One region of the Streptomyces sp. NPDC057900 genome, then DNA from elsewhere that is predicted to be linked to it. Evidence: riboswitches for the same ligand, from Rfam matches in the RefSeq annotation. Region 1 holds a riboswitch; each other region holds the start of a gene.
What was found. A riboswitch is a leader RNA that binds a small molecule or an ion and turns the genes downstream of it on or off. The one in region 1 is predicted to bind cyclic di-AMP.
Positions count from the first base shown of each region.

Region 2: linked by a shared signal. The riboswitch ahead of ACFVQ0_RS24425 (transglycosylase SLT domain-containing protein) and the one ahead of ACFVQ0_RS27830 (M23 family metallopeptidase) in region 1 are both predicted to bind cyclic di-AMP.
Region 3: linked by a shared signal. The riboswitch ahead of ACFVQ0_RS23715 (C40 family peptidase) and the one ahead of ACFVQ0_RS27830 (M23 family metallopeptidase) in region 1 are both predicted to bind cyclic di-AMP.
Region 4: linked by a shared signal. The riboswitch ahead of ACFVQ0_RS17405 (M23 family metallopeptidase) and the one ahead of ACFVQ0_RS27830 (M23 family metallopeptidase) in region 1 are both predicted to bind cyclic di-AMP.

Region 1 covers NZ_JBHVOI010000009.1:110,001-114,982, reverse strand. Annotated here, with positions in the region: gene ACFVQ0_RS27835 (GntR family transcriptional regulator) at 1-518, opposite strand, end outside; gene ACFVQ0_RS27830 (M23 family metallopeptidase) at 715-1,515, opposite strand; cyclic di-AMP (ydaO/yuaA leader) riboswitch at 1,529-1,696, opposite strand; gene ACFVQ0_RS27825 (M16 family metallopeptidase) at 1,908-3,290, opposite strand; gene ACFVQ0_RS27820 (M16 family metallopeptidase) at 3,317-4,690, opposite strand.
Region 2 covers NZ_JBHVOI010000006.1:391,964-396,945, reverse strand. Annotated here, with positions in the region: gene ACFVQ0_RS24440 (GMC oxidoreductase) at 1-828, shown strand, start outside; gene ACFVQ0_RS24435 (carboxymuconolactone decarboxylase family protein) at 945-1,424, opposite strand; gene ACFVQ0_RS24430 (dihydrodipicolinate reductase) at 1,421-2,500, opposite strand; gene ACFVQ0_RS24425 (transglycosylase SLT domain-containing protein) at 2,676-3,590, opposite strand; cyclic di-AMP (ydaO/yuaA leader) riboswitch at 3,594-3,782, opposite strand; gene ACFVQ0_RS24420 (alpha/beta fold hydrolase) at 4,224-4,982, shown strand, end outside.
Region 3 covers NZ_JBHVOI010000006.1:206,100-211,081, reverse strand. Annotated here, with positions in the region: gene ACFVQ0_RS23725 (ATP-dependent Clp protease proteolytic subunit) at 1-356, shown strand, start outside; gene ACFVQ0_RS23720 (hypothetical protein) at 364-672, shown strand; cyclic di-AMP (ydaO/yuaA leader) riboswitch at 1,002-1,174, shown strand; gene ACFVQ0_RS23715 (C40 family peptidase) at 1,178-1,651, shown strand; gene ACFVQ0_RS23710 (LysE family translocator) at 1,686-2,339, opposite strand; gene ACFVQ0_RS23705 (LysR family transcriptional regulator) at 2,412-3,329, shown strand; gene ACFVQ0_RS23700 (ATP-binding protein) at 3,349-3,780, opposite strand; gene ACFVQ0_RS23695 (helix-turn-helix domain-containing protein) at 4,000-4,860, shown strand; gene ACFVQ0_RS23690 (DUF397 domain-containing protein) at 4,886-4,982, shown strand, end outside.
Region 4 covers NZ_JBHVOI010000003.1:708,840-713,821, forward strand. Annotated here, with positions in the region: gene ACFVQ0_RS17380 (serine hydrolase domain-containing protein) at 1-594, shown strand, start outside; gene ACFVQ0_RS17385 (SHOCT domain-containing protein) at 683-1,093, opposite strand; gene ACFVQ0_RS17390 (hypothetical protein) at 1,216-1,584, opposite strand; tRNA gene ACFVQ0_RS17395 (tRNA-Met) at 1,894-1,967, shown strand; gene ACFVQ0_RS17400 (PP2C family protein-serine/threonine phosphatase) at 2,150-3,313, shown strand; cyclic di-AMP (ydaO/yuaA leader) riboswitch at 3,623-3,776, shown strand; gene ACFVQ0_RS17405 (M23 family metallopeptidase) at 3,788-4,982, shown strand, end outside.

The sequences.
Region 1 (4,982 bases):
TACTCGGCCCAGGAATCGGCGGGGCGGGCCGGCGGGTCGACCGCGTACATCCAGGCGATCTTGTGCCGGAGCTGGGTGAGCAGTGCGATCAGGCCGGGGCTTCCGGAGGCCTGGGCGAGGGTCTCGTGGAACCAGCCGCCCAGTGAGCGCAGGTCCTCGCCCTCGCCCCGGCGGGCCCGCTCCTGGCCCAGCCTGACCAGGCCGCGCAACACCTTGAGGTGGGCGTCGGTGCGGCGCTGGGCGGCACGGGCCGCGCCGAGCGGCTCCAGCAGCATCCGGACCTCAAGCAGGTCCGCCGCCTCCTGCTCGTCGGGCTCGGCGACGCAGGCCCCGGCGTGCCTGCGGGTGACCACGAAGCCCTCGGACTCCAGGGTGCGCAGCGCTTCACGCACCGGGACGCGGGAAACCCCGTAACGGCGTGCGAGCACTTCCTCGGTGAGTCGGCTGCCGCGCTCGAAGACACCGGAGACGATGTCGTCACGGATTGCCGTGCATACCGAATGCGCCGGAATGCGCATGTCCGAACCTCCGCCTTAATCCCCGCGAAACGCGGCCGATCGACGCCTGTCCCGTGACTCTATTGCAATGCGGACGCATTTCCGATGCCGGGTGGAAATTCATGAATATCTTTTGGTCGCGGAGCGGGTACGGACGCGGGTACGGCTGAAGGCCCCGGCGCGTCGCCGGGGCCTTCAGTGAGGTGCTTCGCGTCGGTCAGACGGTGACGCCGTGGGCGCGCAGATACGCGACCGGGTCCATGTCGGAGCCGTACGACGGGGTGGTGCGGGCCTCGAAGTGGAGGTGCGGTCCGGTGGCGTTGCCGGTGGCACCGGAGAGGCCGATCCGCTGCCCCTGGCCGACGCTCTGGCCGACGGACACGGCGATCGAGGAGAGGTGGCCGTACTGGGTGTACGTGCCGTCCGTCATCCGGAGCACGATGTTGTTGCCGTACGCGCCGCCCCAGCCGGCCTCGACGACCGTACCGGCGCCGACGGCGACGACGGAGCTGCCGGACGCGGCGTGGAAGTCGATGCCGGAGTGGCTGCCGGAGGACCACAGGGAGCCGCTGGACTTGTAGCCGGTGCTCACGTAGGAACCCGCGACGGGCAGCTGGAAGGTGCCCAGCCGGGCGCGCTCGGCGGAGCGGGCGGCACGCGCCTCGCTCTCGCGGGCCTTCTTGGCCTTGGCGGCGGCCTTGGCCTTCTCGGCCTTCGCCTCTGCCTTCTTCTTCGCGTCGACGGCGGCCTTGGCCTTCGCCTTGGCGGCGGCGTCGGCCTGCTGCCGCTGCGCGTCCGCCTGGGCGTCGATCCGGTCGGCCAGGTCGCCCTCGATGGCGATGATCTGGGAGAGGCCGGTGTCGGTGGCGGTGGCCTCGGTGTCCGCGGCGAGCGCCGGGGAGGCCAGCGAGCCGATGACCCCGGTGGTCGCCAGGGTCGCGATGCCGACGGCCTTCGCGCCGCGGCGCGTCATACGGCACGGGGCACGGTGCTTCCCGGTGGCACGGGTGAACGCCATGAAGTGGCTGGTCCTTTCCTTCCTTCTCGCCTACCGGGTTAGCTGACGGGTTCGGAGCAGGAAGGTCTCCTACGGATGCGCCGGCCTCGCACGAGGCATGGGCATCCGATTCACCCCAGGGACTGCGTGGGTCCCCGGCTCCCCGGGCTCGCGCCTGACGGGGACTCGGCGATGGCTGCCCGGTACGTCGCGGATGCGGCATACGAGTGACGGACAGCCGCGCCGACGCTAAGCGGGGGCACTTCCCCGCACCAAACGGACAGGCCGTTTTGTAGCGCATCCCACAGGGCAGACAGGCAACCTCTCCACCAAAACGGACAAAAGGCGAGGCCCTGGCGGCAGACGACCCGCCAGGGCCTCGTCCCCGCCCCGCTGTCGGGGGCAGTAACAGGTCAGCCGGTGACGACCGAGACCTCTCCGATGCCGAGAGCCGTGACGGGCTCCTTGATCTGTGCGGCGTCCCCGACGAGGACCGTGACCAGCCGGTCCTCCGGGAAGGCGTTGACCACGGCCGCCGTAGCCTCCACCGTGCCGGTCTCCGCCAGGCGCGCGTACAGCTGTGCCTGGTAGTCGTCCGCGAGGTGCTGTTCGACCTGGTCCGCGAGGGTGCCCGCGACGGAGGCGGCCGTCTCGAACTTCAGCGGTGCCACGCCCACGAGGTTCTGCACGGCCGTCTCGCGCTCGGCGTCCGTCAGGCCCTCAGCGGCCAGCGTCCGCAGCACCTTCCACAGGTCTTCCAGCGCCGGTCCGGTGGACTCCGTGTCCACCGAGCCGCTGATGGCGAGCATCGCGGCGCCGGTCGCCCCGGAGGCGGAGTCCCGGGCCGAGGAGCGCAGCACCTGGGCGAAGGCGCGCACGCCGTAGGTGTAACCCTTCTCCTCACGCAGCACCCGGTCGAGCCGGGAGGTCAGCGTGCCGCCCAGGCAGTACGTGCCGAGCACCTGGGCCGGCCAGACGCTGTCGTGCCGGTCGGCGCCGATCCGGCCGATCAGCAGCTGGGTCTGCACCGCTCCGGGACGGTCCACGATGACCACCCGGCCGGTGTCGTCGGCGGTGATCGGCGGGACCGGACGGGGCGCGGCGGTGTTGCCCGACCAGTCGCCCAGAGAGTCGGAGAGCAGGGCGTCCAGGTCAATGCCGGTGAGGTCGCCGACGACCACGGCGGTCGCGGTGGACGGGCGGACGTGGGCGTCGTAGAAGGCGCGCACGGCCGCGGAGTCGATCCGCTCGACGGTCTTCTCGGTGCCCTGGCGCGGGCGCGACATCCGGGCCGTGGCCGGGAAGAGCTCCTTGGAGAGCTGCTTGGCCGCGCGCCGGGCCGGGTTCGCCTGCTCGTGCGGGATCTCGTCGAGCCGGTTGTTCACCAGCCGCTCGATCTCGCTGTCGGCGAAGGCCGGTGCCCGCAGGGCCTCCGCGACCAGGCCGAGCGCCTTGGCCAGCCGGGAGGCGGGGACCTCAAGGGAGACCCGGACGCCGGGGTGGTCGGCGTGGGCGTCCAGGGTGGCGCCGCACCGCTCCAGCTCGGCGGCGAACTCCTCCGCGCTGTGCTTGTCGGTGCCCTCCGACAGGGCGCGCGACATGATCGTGGCCACCCCGTCCAGCCCCTCGGGTTCGGCGTCGAGCGGGGCTTCGAGGAAGACCTCGACGGCGACGACCTGCTGGCCGGGGCGGTGGCAGCGCAGCACCGTGAGGCCGTTGGGCAGGGCACCGCGCTCGGGCGCGGGGAAGGCCCAGGGCCTGGCCGTGCCGGGGGCGGGCTGCGGGTGGTACTCCATCGAAACTCCAGTCACGGCAGCGTCGCTCACTTGTCCGCCCCTTCGTGCGCGTCGGTGTCGTCGGCGGCGGTCCCCGCCTCGTCTGCGGGCTCCGCGGGCTCGACCGGCTCGTAGACCAGCACCGCCCGGTTGTCGGGCCGCAGCTGGGCCCTGGCGGCCGCCCGGACCTCCTCCGCGGTGACGTCGAGCACCCGGTGCACCGCGCTCAGGGCGAGCTGCGGGTCACCGAACAGCACGGCGAACCGGCACAGTTCGTCGGCGCGGCCCGCGACCGTACCGAGCCGGTCCAGCCACTCGCGCTCCAACTGGGCCTGGGCGCGCTCCATCTCCTCGGGCGAGGGGCCCTCCTCGGCGAACCGGGCGAGCTCCTCGTCGACCGCGGCCTCGATCTGCGCCACCTCGACGCCGCCGGACGTCTTGACGTCCAGCCAGCCGAGCGAGGGCGCGCCGGCCAGCCGCAGCAGCCCGAATCCGGCCGCGACGGCCGTCCGGTCGCGACGGACCAGGCGGTTGTGCAGCCGGGACGACTCCCCGCCGCCCAGCACGGTCAGCGCGAGATCCGCGGCGTCGCACTCCCGGGTGCCGTCGTGCGGCAGCCGGTAGGCGGCCATCAGCGCGCGCGCCGGGACCTCCTCGTGGACCTCCTCGCGCAGCTCACCGCCCATGACCTCGGGCAGCGAGCCGTCCCTCGGGGGCTGCTTGCCGTCGTGCGACGGGATGGTGCCGAAGTACTTCTCGATCCAGGCGAGCGTCTGCTCGGGGTCGATGTCGCCGACGACCGAGAGCACCGCGTTGTTGGGCGCGTAGTTCGTACGGAAGAAGGCACGCGCGTCATCGAGGGTCGCCGCGTCCAGGTCCGCCATGGACCCGATCGGGGTGTGGTGGTACGGGTGGCCCTCCGGGTACGCGAGGGCGGTCAGCCGCTCGAACGCGGTGCCGTACGGGACGTTGTCGTACCGCTGCCGGCGCTCGTTCTTGACGACGTCCCGCTGGTTCTCCATGGACTCCTCGTCGAGCGCGGCGAGCAGCGAGCCCATCCGGTCGGCCTCAAGCCACAGGGCGAGCTCCAGCTGGTGCGTGGGCATCGTCTCGAAGTAGTTGGTCCGCTCGAAGCTGGTGGTGCCGTTGAGCGAGCCGCCGGCGCCCTGGACCAGCTCGAAGTGGCCGTTCCCCTTGACCTGGCCGGAGCCCTGGAACATCAGGTGCTCGAAAAGGTGAGCCAGACCGGTGCGTCCCTTGACCTCGTGGCGCGAGCCGACGTCGTACCAGAGGCACACCGCGGCGACCGGGGTCAGATGGTCCTCGGAGAGCACCACGCGCAGGCCGTTGGCCAGACGGTGCTCGGTCGCTGTCAAGCCGCCGGAGCCGGCCTGGGCTGTGGCCGTGTGACCCATGGGCATGTACGTCCCTTCGATCGCGATACTGGATGTGGTGCGAGACCTGCCACTGTAAGCAAGCGCACCGACACCTGGCGAAGTTCCCGTGCCGCGCACGTCATGCGCAAGTCATGCGCGAGTCACGCGGAAGCCGTCGGAAAAGGGGGTCCCGACCCCCTCGGGACGGGTGGAGAACCCCCCTCGGGACGGGTCTGGAACCGCCTTTGGGACGGGTCGAGGTCGGAGTTGTCGGTGCGGCGGTCCACAATGGTCCGCGTCAGAACCTGAGGTTGCCCGAACAGAATCCGTGAAGGAG
Region 2 (4,982 bases), on a different contig from region 1:
CAGAAGACCTACCTCGCCCAGGTCATGGCGACCGGAAACGTCACCATCTCTCCCCTGCACAAGGTGACCTCGGTCTCTCCGGCGTCGGCCGGCGGCTACACCGTCGTCATCGACCAGCTGCGCACCGACGGGAGCACGGAGGCCACCAAGACGGTGACCGCGGACAAGGTGTTCTTCGCGGCCGGCAGCGTCGGCACGAGCAAACTGCTGACCGAGCTGAAGGCGACCGGCAAGCTGCCCGCTCTCAACGACGAGATCGGCAAAAGCTGGGGCGACAACGGCAACGTCATGTGCGGCCGTGCCAACCACCTGTGGGACCCGACCGGGGCGGTCCAGGCGAGCATTCCCTGCGGCGGCATCGACAACTGGGCCGCCGGCGGCGCGTTCGCCGAGGTCGCACCGCTGCCGACCGGGATCGAGACGTTCGCCTCGTTCTACCTGTCGATCACGAAGAACCCGAACCGGGCCCAGTTCTCCTGGAACCCCGCGACGGGCAAGGTCGACCTGAACTGGCAGACCGCGTGGAAGCAGCCGTCCATCGACATGGCCAAGACGATCTTCGACAAGATCAATGCCAAGGAGGGGACGATCTACCGGACGGACCTGTTCGGTGTGTACAAGATCTGGGGCGACCACCTCACCTACCACCCCCTCGGGGGCGCGGTGCTGGACCGGGCCACCGACAACTACGGCCGCCTGCACGGGTATACGGGCCTGTACGTGATCGACGGCGCGCTGATCCCCGGCAACACCAGCGTCAATCCGTTCGTCACCATCACGGCACTCGCCGAACGGAACATCGAGAAGATCATCGCGACCGATCTGTGACACCGGCCCGGTGCGGCAGGCCGGCCGGCCAGGAGGGGATGACGGAGCGGGTCTCCTCCTGGTTACGCCCCGGGCCCGGGGCGCGACGCACGGGCCCGGGGCGTCCGGCGCACGGTTCAGTGGCCGGGCAGCACGCACACGGCGTCGAGACCCAGTACGTGGTTGAGCCGGCCGAACGCCAGCCAGGAGCCGATGCTCATGCTCAGCTCGACGATCTCGCGCTGGCTGTAGTGCGCGGTCATCCGGGTCCAGAACTCCTCGTCCAGGCCGTGGTGGTCCAGGGCGTACCGCTCGGCGTACTCGGCGGCCAGCCGGGTCCGGTCGTCGAAGGCCTCGGTGGTGCGCCACTGGTCGACCGCGTCGGCGAACTGGTCCTCGACCTTCTCGCCGTCCCGTTCGGTGCGCCAGTCCAGGCAGAACAGGCACCCGTTGATCCGGGCGATCCGCAGCCGGGCGGCCTCGAACTCCCGCAGGCCCAGCGTGGTGTGCTCGTACACCGACAGGGAGAAGTTCGCGGCGGCCATCCCGATTCCGGGGACCATGTCGCCCCACACGTATCCGATCGGCTCCTGGCCCTCGGGTATGTCGATGATCATGGCTGCTTCCTTCCGAGTCGGCCGGCTGCGGGGCGCAGGGGGACGTCGAGTGCGTCGTAGAGTCCGGGCTCCGCGTCCACCAGCCAGTCGATGGCGTTCACCAGCCGGCCGACCGCGGTGGCGTTGCCGCCCGCCGAGCGGTTCTCGTCCTCGTCGGTGGCCTCGACGGTGACCTCGATGCGCGGACGGCCCTCGATGATCACGCGGTGGGCACCGGCGCCGTCGGGCGGCGACGGCCAGTCCGGGGCGCAGGAGGGGTGGATGCGGGTGATGTGCTCGATGACGATGCGGGGCTCGCCCCCGACGATGCCCTGCACCTCGAACCGCACCGCGCCCTGGGTGCCCGCCGCGAACTCGCCCATGGTCCGGGTGGTGACCGTCGTCTCCAGTGGCCGCCGGGCCATGGTCTCGCGGATGTCGTCGAGCTCCACGCCCAGGGCCCTGGCCATCAGCCGCAGCTGCCCGCCCCACACCATCGTCGGGACGGAGGCCGCGAGCATCAGCGGCTCGTACTCCATGGGGTGACCCATGCCGATCAGGTCGCGGACCGCGTCGGGCTGGTCGTAGGTGGAGTAGTCGAAGATCTCCTGGCAGCGGATCGCGTCGACCGTGCTGCCGAGTCCGCTGATCATCAGGGGCAGCACGTCGTTGCCCCAGCCGGGGTCGACACCGGAGACGAACAGGGAGCCGCCGCCGTCCGCGACAGCGGCCAGGACCGGGTCGCGCAGCTCGGGCGGGGCGCTCCGCTGGTCGTAGAGGGCGTACAGGGCGGGGGTGACGACCACCGCCCCGGTCCGGACCGCCCTGGTGATGTCGGCGAGCGCCTCGTCGGGGCGGATGTCCCCGGACGCCGCGTACACCACCGCGCCGGGAGCGGTGGCCAGCACCGCGTCGATGTCGTCGGTCGCCGCGACGCCCAGATCGCGGCCGGTCCCGGCGAGGTCGCCCGCGTCGCGGCCCACCTTGCCCGGATCGTGAACAAGCACATGCGCCAGTTTCAGGGCCGGATGGGCCTCGACGGCGCGGATGGCCGCGCGGCCGACATTGCCGGTTCCCCAGACCACCGTGGAAATCATGCGGCGGAGGGTAGCGCGCGGGATGAAAGGTTCATAGTGCCATCGCGCACCCGGTTGCGGGGCGCCCCCGAGCGGGTCCGCGGGGGCCGCACGGCACGCGAAAGGGGCGGGAAGGAGCCGCGTGGCCCTTCCCGCCCCTGCGCCCGGTTCCTCCCTAAGGCGGAGCCGGGGTATGTCAGTAGGCGCCGAAGACGTTGTCGATCGAGCCGTAGGTGGCCGCCGCGTAGTTGCAGGCGGCGGTGATGTTGGCGACCGGGTCGAGGATGTCCATCGACGTACCGGCCACGTGGTAGGCGTCGAAGGTGGGCTGGATCACCTGGAGGAGACCCTTGGAGGGTGTGCCGGCGACGGCGTTCGAGTCCCAGTTGTTCACGATCTGCGGGTTGCCGGAGGACTCGCGGATCACGTTGCGGTAGATGCCGTCGTAGCTGCCCGGGATGCCGTTCTGGGCCATGACGGCGAGCGACTCCTTGATCCAGCCGTCGAGGTCGTCGGTGTACGCCGTCGCGGCCTGCGCGGGAGCGGTGGCCGCGGTCTCGGTGGCGGTGGTCCCGGTGGCGGCGGTCTTCTCCGCGACGGGCGCGACCGTCCGCTCGGAGCGGTCGGCGCGGTCGGTTCCCTCGGACCGGTCGGACGACTGCGCGGCGTCGGTCGCGGGCTTCGATTCGGTGGCGGCCTTCGAATCGGCGGTGGGAGCCGCCTTCGGGGCCACGGCGGCGGACTTGGCGCCGATGGTCAGCTTGAGGCCCGGGTGAATCAGGTCGGGGTTACCGCCGACCGCACTCCGGTTGTCCTGGTAGAGCCGCTCCCAGCCACCGCTGAGGGAATGCCCACGGGCGATCTTGGCAAGCGAATCGCCGGAGACCACGGAATAGACGGTGGACTCCGCCTTGTGGGCCGCAATTCCCTTGGCCGCAAAGGGGGTCGAGGATGCCGACTTTTCCGCGACGGCGGGGTGCGCCGGTGCGGCAGAAGCGGATCCGGCACCGATCAGGGGGAGCGCGAGAACGACTCCGCCCGTACTCACGGCGATGAAGCCGCGGGTCAGGGTGGTGGACTTGAAACGACGGTACTTACCCGTGATGGGCATGGCGTATTTCCTCTCCGCCGCCTGCGAGGTGAGCTGTCGGGTTCGGACTGGAGATGTCCGGCCGCACGTGATGGCGACTTAACCCCAAGCCGCTCCGGATTCCGGACCGGCAGTAAACCTGGGTCCCCCGCTCCTGCCGTACGTGAGTGGGTCGGGTTCCCGGACGGCGGCAGGATTCGGCGTTCCATCCGGATTGACGGTGACCGTAAGCGAAAAACGCCGGACGAAACAAGCCCGGAATTCTTGATCCCAATTGATTCGCAAGATCAATTAAAGGAAATGCTCAGCATCAGACCTGCCGGGGGAAGTCAACTTTCTTGGCACAGCAGGGAACCGAGGCCGGACGCACCGCGTCCGGGGCCGGGAAGGTGACGCTGACCACTGAGCCCGAAAAGGGCGATTTGCCCGGCACCCCGACCTTTGGGCCGTACATAAAGGGGCCCAGGGTGACCATTGATGGCGTTTGCGATTAACCACCCAATAAGGACATTTCACCACCCCCGGCAACCACACCACCCGCGACCTCGTACCCCACAGATGCATCTCCATTGATGCATCGAAATAGATGCACTACGGTGTGGTTCATCGGCCGGCGCTCATGGCGCCGCCCACCACTGCGACCGGGAGAACCCGATGTTCCTCGACACCGATGGCGCCACGCTCCACTACGAGACCCGTGGCTCCGGGCCCCTGCTGCTCGTCTCCCAGAGCGGTGAGGGCGACGCCGACCGCAGCACCGACCTGGTCGACCGGCTCGTGGACCGCTGGACCGTGGTCACCTACGACCGCCGGGGCCTCTCCCGCAGCACGCTCGACGATCCCGGGCAACGCGTCACCATGGCGCAGCACGCCGACGACGTGCACCGGCTGCTGGCCGAACTGACCGATGAGCCCGCCCTGATGCTCGGGTGCAGCATGGGCGCCGCCATCGGGCTGCACCTGGCGCTCGCCCACCCCGAGCAGCTCGGGCTGCTCGTGGCGCACGACCCGGTCGCGCCGTCCCTGCTGCCCACCGGACGGCGCGAGCGGCACGCCGCCGAGCTGGCGCACCTTCAGGATGTCTACCGCGACGGCGGCCTGGCAGCGGCCTTCCCCGAGATCGCCCGGGTCCTCGGCATCGACCCGGCGCGCCAGGAGACCGAACCGGGGCTCACTCCGATGCCGCTCACCCCGCGCCGTGTGGCCAACTTCGGCTTCTTCATCGAGCGCGACTTCACCGCCGTCATCGAATCCGAGCTCGACCGGGAAGCACTGCGGGCGACTCCCGTACGCATCGTGCCCGCGAGCGGCGGCGCCATGGCGTCGTCCGTCTTCGTCGGCCAGTGCGCACAGAGCCTCGCCGAAGTGGTCGGCCGGGAGGTCGTCCCGTTCCCCGGCGGGCACAACGGCAAC
Region 3 (4,982 bases), on a different contig from region 1:
AGGTGGAGACGTTCTGTCTCGGCCAGGCCAGTGCCGGCGCGGCCGTCCTGCTGGCCGCGGGAGCTCCCGGCAAGCGGCACGCGCTGCCCGGCGCGCGGGTCGTGCTGCAGCAGCCCGAACTCCCGGAGCCGGTGCGGGGACAGCCGTCCGACCTGGAGATCGAGGCCCGGGAACTGGCCAGGATGCGCGAGACGCTGACGGGCATGCTGGCCCGTCACACCGGCCGCCCCGCCGAGCGGATCTCCGACGACACCGAGCGCGACCTCATCCTCGACGCCGAGGGCGCCAAGGCCTACGGGCTGATCGACCACGTCCTGCAGAACCGCGGGCCCCTGTTGCCGCCCGCCGCGAGGTGAACCCGCGATGCGGCCACCCGAGTTCCCGCCGCTGCCCGCCCTGACCCGCGCGGAGGGCGAGTTCGTCGACCGATACCTGGAAGTCGTCGACCAGCTGGGCCGGATCAACCCGGCCCGCGCCGACGACACCTACCGGGCGCTGCGCGCCGCACAGGCGCTCGCCTCGCACGCCGCGGCCCTGCGGGACGCGCTCACGTTGATGCACGAGCGGGGTGAAAGCCGGATCCACTCCGCCACGTTGACGCGGGCGTTACGGGTGCTGGACGGGGAGCGCCGCGCCGGGCGGCTCACCCTGCCGCCCGACCCGCCGAGTTGATCAACTCCCTTGCGCCGACACGCCCGACAGCTGGACCGAATTATCTCGCTCGTTCGGCGTAGGTGTTACCTCGCAGGAGGGACAGGCCAACTTGCGCTTTCGAAGTGGGTCGTGGGTGAAATCTCCCGTTCCGCCCCTGGTACGGCACTGGAAGGAGAAGTACGGCAACCCCCCGTAAGGGCCCCTGTCCACCCGAACGGGTCAGTCGTGATGAGCCTCACATATCACTGTTTCACCTCGGAAATCCGGCGTTCGGTGAGTCAAGATCCCTGGGACGACAAGCCCCCGCCACCGCGGCGGGGCGGTCCGGGCGGACGCCGAGTCCTGCCGCTGTCCGGATGCCTGGTCGACAGGAGTGGATCGGCAGGAGTGGAGGACCCGAGCACAACGGGCCGACCGGAGATCCGGTCGTCCCTCGGGGTGAAGCCGCCACGTGCGGCCGGGCGACTTCGCCAGCCCGAACCCGACAGGTCATCCTTCACAGGCGGCTGACGAAGGGTTGCGCATGACTGCGCAGGTTCATGTCCCGTCTCTCCTCACCCGAGCCACCACGGCCTCGGTTCTGACTCTCGCAGCCGTCGGCGGCACGCTGTTCGTCCCCGGCGCCGTGACCGACGCCCAGGCCGCGACTCATTCGATGAAGGCGCTCAACATCGCCGCGTCGAAGAAGGGATCGCCGTACCGGTGGGGCGCCACCGGCCCCAGCCGTTTCGACTGCTCGGGTCTGACGCTCTATTCGTTCATGAAAGCGGGCAAGAAGCTCCCGCGCACCGCCCAGCAGCAGTACAACAAGACCCGGCACATCTCCGCCTCGAAGCGGCAGCGCGGGGATCTGGTCTTCTTCCACTCCGGCCGCAGCGTCTTCCACGTGGGTATCTACGCGGGCAGCGGCAAGATCTGGCACTCACCGAAGACCGGTGCCGTGGTGCGGCTGGAGAAGATCTGGACGAAGAGCGTCTACTACGGCCGGGTCAGCTGACGCCACCGCCCCGCCGCATGACCCGCGCCCCGCGTCAGCGCACCAGGGTGCCGGTCACCAGTACCGCCCCCAGCACGGTGAGTGCCGCGCCGCTGCCGCCCTCGATCGCGCGGGCGGTGCGCGGCCGGCGCAGCCACCGGCCCAGCCGGTCCACCAGGAGCGCCACGGCCGGGAACCAGATCAGTGCGAGCAGTACGACGATCGCGGCGAGCAGCAGCGTACGGGGCAGCGGGGCGGCCCCGGCCGGGACGAACTGCGGAAGCAGGCTGAGGAAGAGCACCGGCGCCTTGGGGTTCAGGGCGTTGGTCAGGAAGCCCTGGCGCAGTGCGCGCCGCGTCCCGTTCGTGGCGTGCGCGTCACCGTCCCGCCCGGTGGCGGTTTCGGCGGCCGCCGCCTGCCCGGGGCCGCGCCGGGCCGCACGCAGCGCGCTGATGCCCAGGTAGAGCACGTACGCCCCGCCCAGGAGCTGAACCGTGCGGAACAGCACCGGCACCGCCACCAGCACGGCGGCCAGCCCGGCGACGGCGAGCGCGGTGTGCACGAGCAGGCCCCCGGCCACGCCGAGCGCGGTCGCCACCCCTGCGGAGCGCGAGGCGAGGGCGTTGCGTACGACGACGGTGAAGTCCGCTCCGGGCAGCGCGACCATGACGGCGGCGACTCCGAGGAAGGCGGTCAGTTGGGCGTCCATGGCTCCACCCTGGACCCGAACGGCCTTTAGCATGTACTTGCAATCCTGTGGGTCTGCCAAAAGGAACGCTTAATGTACGACCCGACACGGCTGGCGGCGCTGGTGGCGGTCGCGGAGGCCGGTTCGATCACCCGGGCCGCCGCCCGGCTGGGCTATACCGCGCCCGCGCTCTCCCAGCAGCTCGCCAAGCTGGAGCGGGAGGCCGGTGCCGCGCTGCTGGTCCGGCACCACCGGGGCGCCCGGCTCACCGCCGCGGGCGAGCTGCTCGCGGGCCGGGCCCGGCGGGTCCTGGACGAGATGGACCAGGCGCGCCACGAGCTGGCCCGGCTGGCCGGGCTCTCCGGCGGGCGGCTGCGGGTCGGCACCTTCACTACGGCCGGTATCCATCTGCTGCCCCCGGTGCTGAGCGCCTTCCGCCGGGCACATCCGGATGTGGAGCTGCTCGTCACGGATTACGAGCCGCCCGGCGGGGTGGCGGCCGTGGCCTCCGGCGAGGTCGATCTCGCGCTGACGCACGCGTACGAACCGGCCGCCACGGTGCCGCTGCCCTCGGGCGTCAGCGCCGAGCCCCTGCTGGTCGAGGAGCTGGTCCTGATCACCGCTGTGGGCCAGGTGCTGGCCGACGGGAGCGGGCGGCTGCCGGTGACGGACCTCGCGGGCCGGCCGCTGATCAGCAGCGCGCCCACGCATCCGCCACGGCGCGGGGTGGAGAACGCGCTGGCCGAGGCGGGCGCCCTGCCCGCGGTGGTCTGCGAGTCGCCCGGCTATGCGCTGGTGTGCGCGCTGGTCAGCGCGGGCATCGGGATCGCGGTGGTGCCCGAGATGGTCGCGGCGATGTCGCCGACGCCGCTGTCGGTGCGGAGGCTGGAGCCGGCCGCGTTCCGGCGGACCATCTCCGTGGTGCACCGCGGCGACCGGTCGAGCGCCGCGGCGGCGACCCTGCGGGCCCTGCTGCGCAGTGGGTTCAGCCGCTCCACCGCACCACAGTGACCCCGGCGCGCGGGCGCGGTCAGCTCTGGACGGGGACGCTCCACGGGAGCATGATCCAGACGGTCTTGCCGCCCTCCGCGGTGGGTGTGACGGTCAGCCGGCCGCCGTACTCCTTGGCCAGCGAGCGGATGATCACCATGCCGCGCCCGTTGTCCTGCTGAACGGCGGCGGGCAGCCGCTGGGGCCAGCGCGGGTGACTGTCCGTCACCCCGAGGTGCAACTGTTCCTCGCGCTCCAGGCGGAGGTCCACGGTGAAGGTGGGCGACTGGCCGAACGTGTGCTGGACGGCGTTGGTGGCCAGCTCGGAGACGATGAGCCGGACGGTGTCGGCGCCGTCGCTCCCGTCCGACAGCCCCCATTCGGCCAATACCCGGGCCACGTACCTGCGGGCCGCGGAGACCGAAACCGGCTCGCTCGGCAGCGTGACACTCGCCTCTTGTTGGTCCGCCATGGCCGGCCGCCCCTTTCCCGCCCGGAACCGACCCACGATCGGTCCGTGCTGTGCTTCGCGCCAGATTGCCACTGATGCTGCCCTCTGTGACGGCGATCCACCAAGATATGCATATATCTGTCGCTCAAAGCGGTGAACTCTTCGCTGGATACCGTGCGGGAGCGGCACACTGTCCGCTCGGCACGGAGTGGCCGGCGGGACTGGGAGGGGAGCCACCACATGCAGCACGGCCCTGCGGTGCGACGCCGCAAGCTCGGGGAGGAGTTACGGAGTCTGCGCCACACCTCGGGCCTCACCAGCCGGGAGGCGGCGCAACTGCTCGGCTGGCACCAGTCGAAGGTGAGCCGGATCGAGACGGGCGTCAGCGGGGTGCGGCCGGCGGACGTCACCCGGCTGCTGGACGCGTACGCCGTGGACGACCGGCAGTTGCGGGAGGTCCTGGAGACCCTCGCGGGCTCCGCGGGTGGTGGCGGGGCGGGCTGGTGGCACGCCTATCGCGGGCTCATTCCGCCCCAGTACCGCGACTTCATCAGTCTGGAGTCGCAGGCGCGCACCGCCCGGACCCTGGAAACCTCGGTGGTGCCGGGCCTGTTGCAGACCGCCGACTACGCACGCGCGGTGACCCGGGCCTCGCTCGACGGCCTGCCGTCCGGCCAGTTGGACTCGCTGGTCGAGGTGCGGCTCGCCCGGCAGGGGGTGCTCAGGAGCGATCCGCCGCTGAGGCTGAGCGCGGTGCTCGACGAGGCGGTGCTGAGGCGCGCGGTGGGTGGCCGGCGGGTCATGAGGGAGCAGCTCCGCCATCTCATCCGGCTGGCCCGGCTTCCGCATGTGGACCTCCAGTTGCTGCCCTTCTCGGTCGGCGGCTACGTCGGCCTCACCGGACCTTTCGTAATCTTCTCTTTTCCGAGCACTTCTGATCTGGATGTGGTCGTTCTTGACCACTTGACGAGTAGCCTCTATCTGGAGCGGAAAGAAGACCTTGAGGCGTACAGCTCGGCCTTCCGCACTCTGCAGGCGCACGCGCTGTCGCCGGAGCACTCGTTGGACCTGATCGCCACGATCGACCGCGGCGGTCAGTAACTACGGACTGCCCGAGGGGGGCGTCATGTCGGATTGCCTCGCACAGCACGCGTTACGGTGGCGGCGCAGCAGCCGCAGCACGGGAATGAACAACTGCGTGGAAGCCGCGCCGTTCGGCGGCG
Region 4 (4,982 bases), on a different contig from region 1:
TTCGAACCCGGCACGGACTGGTCGTACTCCAACACCAACTACGTGCTCGCCGCGATGATCATCCGTGAGGTGACGGGCCACAGCTGGGCACACGAGCTGAACAACCGCATCATCCGTCCGCTGGGCCTCAAGGGCACCAGTACGCCCGGTCTGTCCCCCTTCATCCCGGGACCGCGCGCCCGCAGCTACGCCTCGTACGGCACCGGCACCAGCACCGATGTCACGGTGCTCAATCCGAGCATGGGCGTCGGCTCCGGTTCGGTCATCAGCACCACTCACGACCTGAACCGGTTCTACGCCGCACTGCTCGGCGGCCGTCTGCTGGCGCCGGCGCAGCTCGACGAGATGACGACTACCGTGGACGCGCCCGAACTGGGTGTCCGGTACGGGCTAGGCCTGGGCGAGCTCCCGCTGCCCTGCGGCGGCAGTTACTTCGGGCACCCGGGCGAACTGCTCGGTTATCACACCTGGAGCGGCGTCACCCGGGACGGCACCCGGACCGCCGTCGTGTACGTCACCAGTGACGGCGGCCCGGACATGCAGCAGGCCATGAGCACCCTGGTGGAGAAGGAGCTGTGCCGGACCGGGTCCTGAGAACGGACCGGGCCGGCGGCGGACGATGTGACGCGCCGGTGCGGGCGCCGGCACTGATGTCGGCGCCCGCACCGTGCGGCGCGGTGGGTCAGACCAGCAGCTTCGTCTTCGCCTGCTGGTACTCCTCGTCCGTGATCGCGCCCTTGTCCTTGAGATCGGCCAGTTTCGCCAGGTCCTCCACGTGGTTGCCCTTCGCCGCGCCGCCGCCCGCGTCCGTTCCCGCGGCGTCTCTCACGTACGCCTTGAAGGCGGCATCCCGTTCCTTCGCCTCTTTCGCGTCACGGGCGCCCATGGACTTGCCGCGGGCGATCACGTAGATCAGGACGCCCAGATACGGCAGTACCAGGGCGAGGATCAGCCAGCCGGCCTTGGCCCAGCCACCCAGGTCGTGGCTCCGGAAGATGTCCATGATCACGCGGAAGAGGAGGAACAGCCACATGACCCAGAGGAAGAACCAGAGCATGGTCCAGAAGAGGTTGAGCAAGGGGTAGTCGTCCATCGTCCACTCCAGGGAGCCGCGTCGAATGGGTGAATACGAAATAATTCATACCACCGCAATTCGGACTCCGCGCGGCGGATGCCGCACGCGATCCCTGGGGAAGGGCGGCGTGACGTGGCGGACTACCTCTCCGGTGCGGAGACGGAAGGGGAGGGGGAGGGAGAGGGGGAGGGGGCCGGTACGGGTGCAGGTGCGGCTGTCGCCGTCGCCGTCGCCTCCGCGCGTGCGGCCGAGGAGACCTTGCGGTGGTGCGCGAGGATCCCGATGAAGCCCGCGAGGAAGCCGCTGACCAGGCCGGATACCGCGTGGTTGACCGCGTTGACGGATTCGCTGTCCGGCACTCCGATGATCGCGTAGTTGACTCCCGCGCTCATCACCGCCCCGATCACTCCGCCGATCACGCCACTGATGACGGCACCGCGCAGCGGTGACACCGGAGTGGCCACGGGGGAGGAAGTGGAGGCAGGGGCGGGAGTGAGCGGTGCGGTCATCGGCGGAGGCCCTCCAGACAGGCTGCGATGAGAGACCGGGAGCACCCTGCGGGCACGGTGAAACGCGCGCTCCGGGGCCGCTCGCACGGGCAGCCCACCGGTCCGGGGGATGCAGCAGATACCTTGCGGCAGAACACGTGTCCCCCGCAATACCTTCTCGATTTCGCCACGTTGAGGTTTCCGGCGCGGTCGGTGAGCAGCCGCGCCGGGTGTCGAGAAGCGCGCCGGGTGCCGGGGAGCGCGTCGGATGCCGGGAAGCGCGGGGTGGTCATGAGTGCGTCGAACATGCCGTAGAGTTGTGTTTACCGACGCGGGGTGGAGCAGCTCGGTAGCTCGCTGGGCTCATAACCCAGAGGTCGCAGGTTCAAATCCTGTCCCCGCTACTGAAGAATCAGGCCCGGCACGCATAGCGCGTGCCGGGCCTGATTCGTTTCCGTACGTGCCGCGCCGTGCGCGTCATCCCATTGGCCGTCGAGCACTCGCTCCGCGACCGTGCTCCGGGAAGTCTGGGAGTGGTGCGCGGTACCGTCCGCGGCCCTGAGCGCACCGGGCAGGAGAGGTAGAGGTGGGGAAGCGGGAGCAGCGGCGGGGGAGGCGCACCTACGAGGTCCGGAACCGCCGGCTCGTCCGGGTACTGCCCGGGGCGATGCTCATCGGCGGGTTTCTGTTCGACTTCCTCACTCCGCCCGCCTTCACCGCCGTTCCCCTGTTCGCGGCGGCCCCGCTGATCGCCGCACCGTTCTTCTCGCGGGCCGGCACGATCCGGGTCGGGGCTGGTGCGCTGCTCTGCGTGGCCGCGCTGCGGCTCTACGGCGGAACGCTGATCCGGGTCGTGCCGTTCATCGAGCTGCTCACCGTCCTCACCGTCTCGGTCCTCGCGGTCTACATCAACGGAGTCGTCCGGCGCAGCAACGAGCAGCTGGCCTCCGCCCGGGTCATCGCGGCGACCGCCATGCGCGCGGTGCTGCCGACGCCGTCCGACCGGATCGGCGGGCTGTACGTGGCCGCGCGGTACGAGGCGGCGCAGGCGGACGAGTTCGTCGGAGGTGACCTGTTCTCGGTCACGGACACCCCGTACGGGGTCCGGCTGGTCGTGGGGGACGTGCGCGGCAAGGGGCTGGACGCGGTGGAGGCGGTGGCGGTGATCATCGGGGCGTTCCGGGAGGCCGCCGAGCAGGAGCGGTCGCTGGAGGGGGTGGCCCAGCGGCTGGAGCGGGCGCTGGCGCGGGAATCGAGCAGGCGCGGCGGGCTCGACGCGGTGGAGGGGTTCGTCACCGCCGCGCTGGCGGAGATCCCGCAGGGCTCCGGCCGGGTGCGCGTCGTCAACCGCGGCCATCCCGAACCGCTGCTGCTGCACTCGGACGGGGCGCTGGAGCAGCTGCGGCCCACGCTGCCCGCGCTGCCGCTGGGGATGGACCTGGGCGTGTGGCCGGACCGCTCCGACGAGTGGGAGCTGCCCGCCGGGTCGACGCTGCTCCTCTATACGGACGGCCTCTCCGAGGCCCGCGACGCCGACGGGGTCTTCTACGACCCCGCGGAGCGGCTGCGCGGACGGATCTTCCCCGGACCCGAGGAGCTGCTGTCGGCGCTGACCGATGACGTACGGCTGCACACCGGTGGGGTGACGACCGACGACATGGCCCTGCTCGCGGTCGTGCGCCCGGCCGAGGGGCAGCCGGACCGGCGTACGACCGTGAAGATCGTGGGGCTGGACGGCGGAGCCGGGTGAAGGTGAGGGGCCGGGCGGGGAGAGTGCGGACGGATGTGGGGGGAGAGTACGGACGGATGTGGGGGAGAGGCGCGGCCGATGCCACCGTGGGTAACCGTAAGGAACCCCTCCGCATAACATTTGACGCAACGTCAGAAAACGGCTAACGGTTGAGGGGTGATCAACTCGCCCGATTCCACCCGGTTGTGTCCCGTAAAGTCCAGGCCAAGGATCGGAACGATCAGTTGGAACGGCTTGGAATCGGGCCCGTGTGTCTATTAACGTTCGATAACGCAGCGCGGTTGTCCCAGCCGCCGTCAGTGGCGGCACCGTGCGCGAGCGCCGAATTCCGCAAGGGAACCGGGGAACCACCTACATGGGGTGAATCGGGCATCTCTGTCTCGTTGAGAGGCGGAGGAGCCCGTAGGAGACCTTCCTGCTCCGAACCCGTCAGCTAACCCGGTAGGCGAGAAGGAAGGAAAGGAGCGCGCCCCAGTGGCGTCCAACAAGCCTGCCCCCGAAGCCCCCTCCCGGTTCGCCCCCGAACACGGAAACGACTTCGGAACCGGGCCCGGTGCCGCTTACGGCGCCAACCACGGAACCGCCTACGGCGCCAACCACGGGACGGCCTACGGACCCGATCACGGGGCCGACTACGGAACCGCCTACGGGACCGACCGGGGCAGCGAGTTCGGCAGCGGCCTCCGCGCCGACGAGGCCGGGTCCGACCGGGCGTGGGAGGAATGGAACCCCACGGAGGAGTCCATCCGCCCCGTGCGCGGCAAGCACCGCGTCGCCAAGCAGCGCAACGGCCTCGCCCGTAGCTCCACCGTTCTCGGCGTCGGCGTCATCGCGGCCGTCGGCGCGGGTGGCATGGCCTCCGCCCAGAGCAAGCCGCCCGTGTCTATCTCTCTTCCCGACGCCATCTCGGACAAACTTCCCGAGGCCAAGTCCCTGCCCGGCGTCGGCGCGTTGTTCTCGGGTGAGTCCGAGGCGGAGAAGACCGAGGTCGCGGCCGCCGCCGCCCCGCTGACGACGGCCGGCATCACCACCACAGAGGCTGAGCAGGGCACGACGGACGCCGGCGAGGCGCTCCGCGCCCGCATCCTCCAGCAGGCCGAGCAGCAGCAGGACTCCGCCGACGCCGAGGCCAGGGCGGCCGAGGAGAAGGCCGCCGAGGAGAAGGCCGCCGCAGAGGCGAAGAAGCAGCAGGACGCCGCTGAGGCCAAGGTCGCCGCCGAGAAGAAGAAGGCCGCGGAAGAGGCGAAGAAGAAGGCGGAGGCGGTACGGCTCGCCAAGCTCGCCGCCAGCTACGCCATCCCCACCTCCTCGTACACGATCACCTCGACCTTCGGTGAAGCCGGTTCGATGTGGTCCTCCGGCTACCACACGGGCCTCGACTTCGCGGCGCCGACCGGTACCCCGATCAAGGCCATCCACAGCGGCACCATCAAGTCCGCCGGCTGGTCCGGCGCGTACGGCTACCGCACGGTCCTGGAGCTTGAGGACGGTACGGAGCTGTGGTTCTGCCACCAGTCCTCGATCGGCGTCAGCGTCGGCCAGCAGGTCACCACCGGGGACACCATCGGACGTGTGGGCGCGACCGGCAACGTGACCGGCCCCCACCTCCACCTTGAGGTCCACACCCCGGACGGCACCGGCATCGACCCGATGCCGTGGCTGCGCGCCC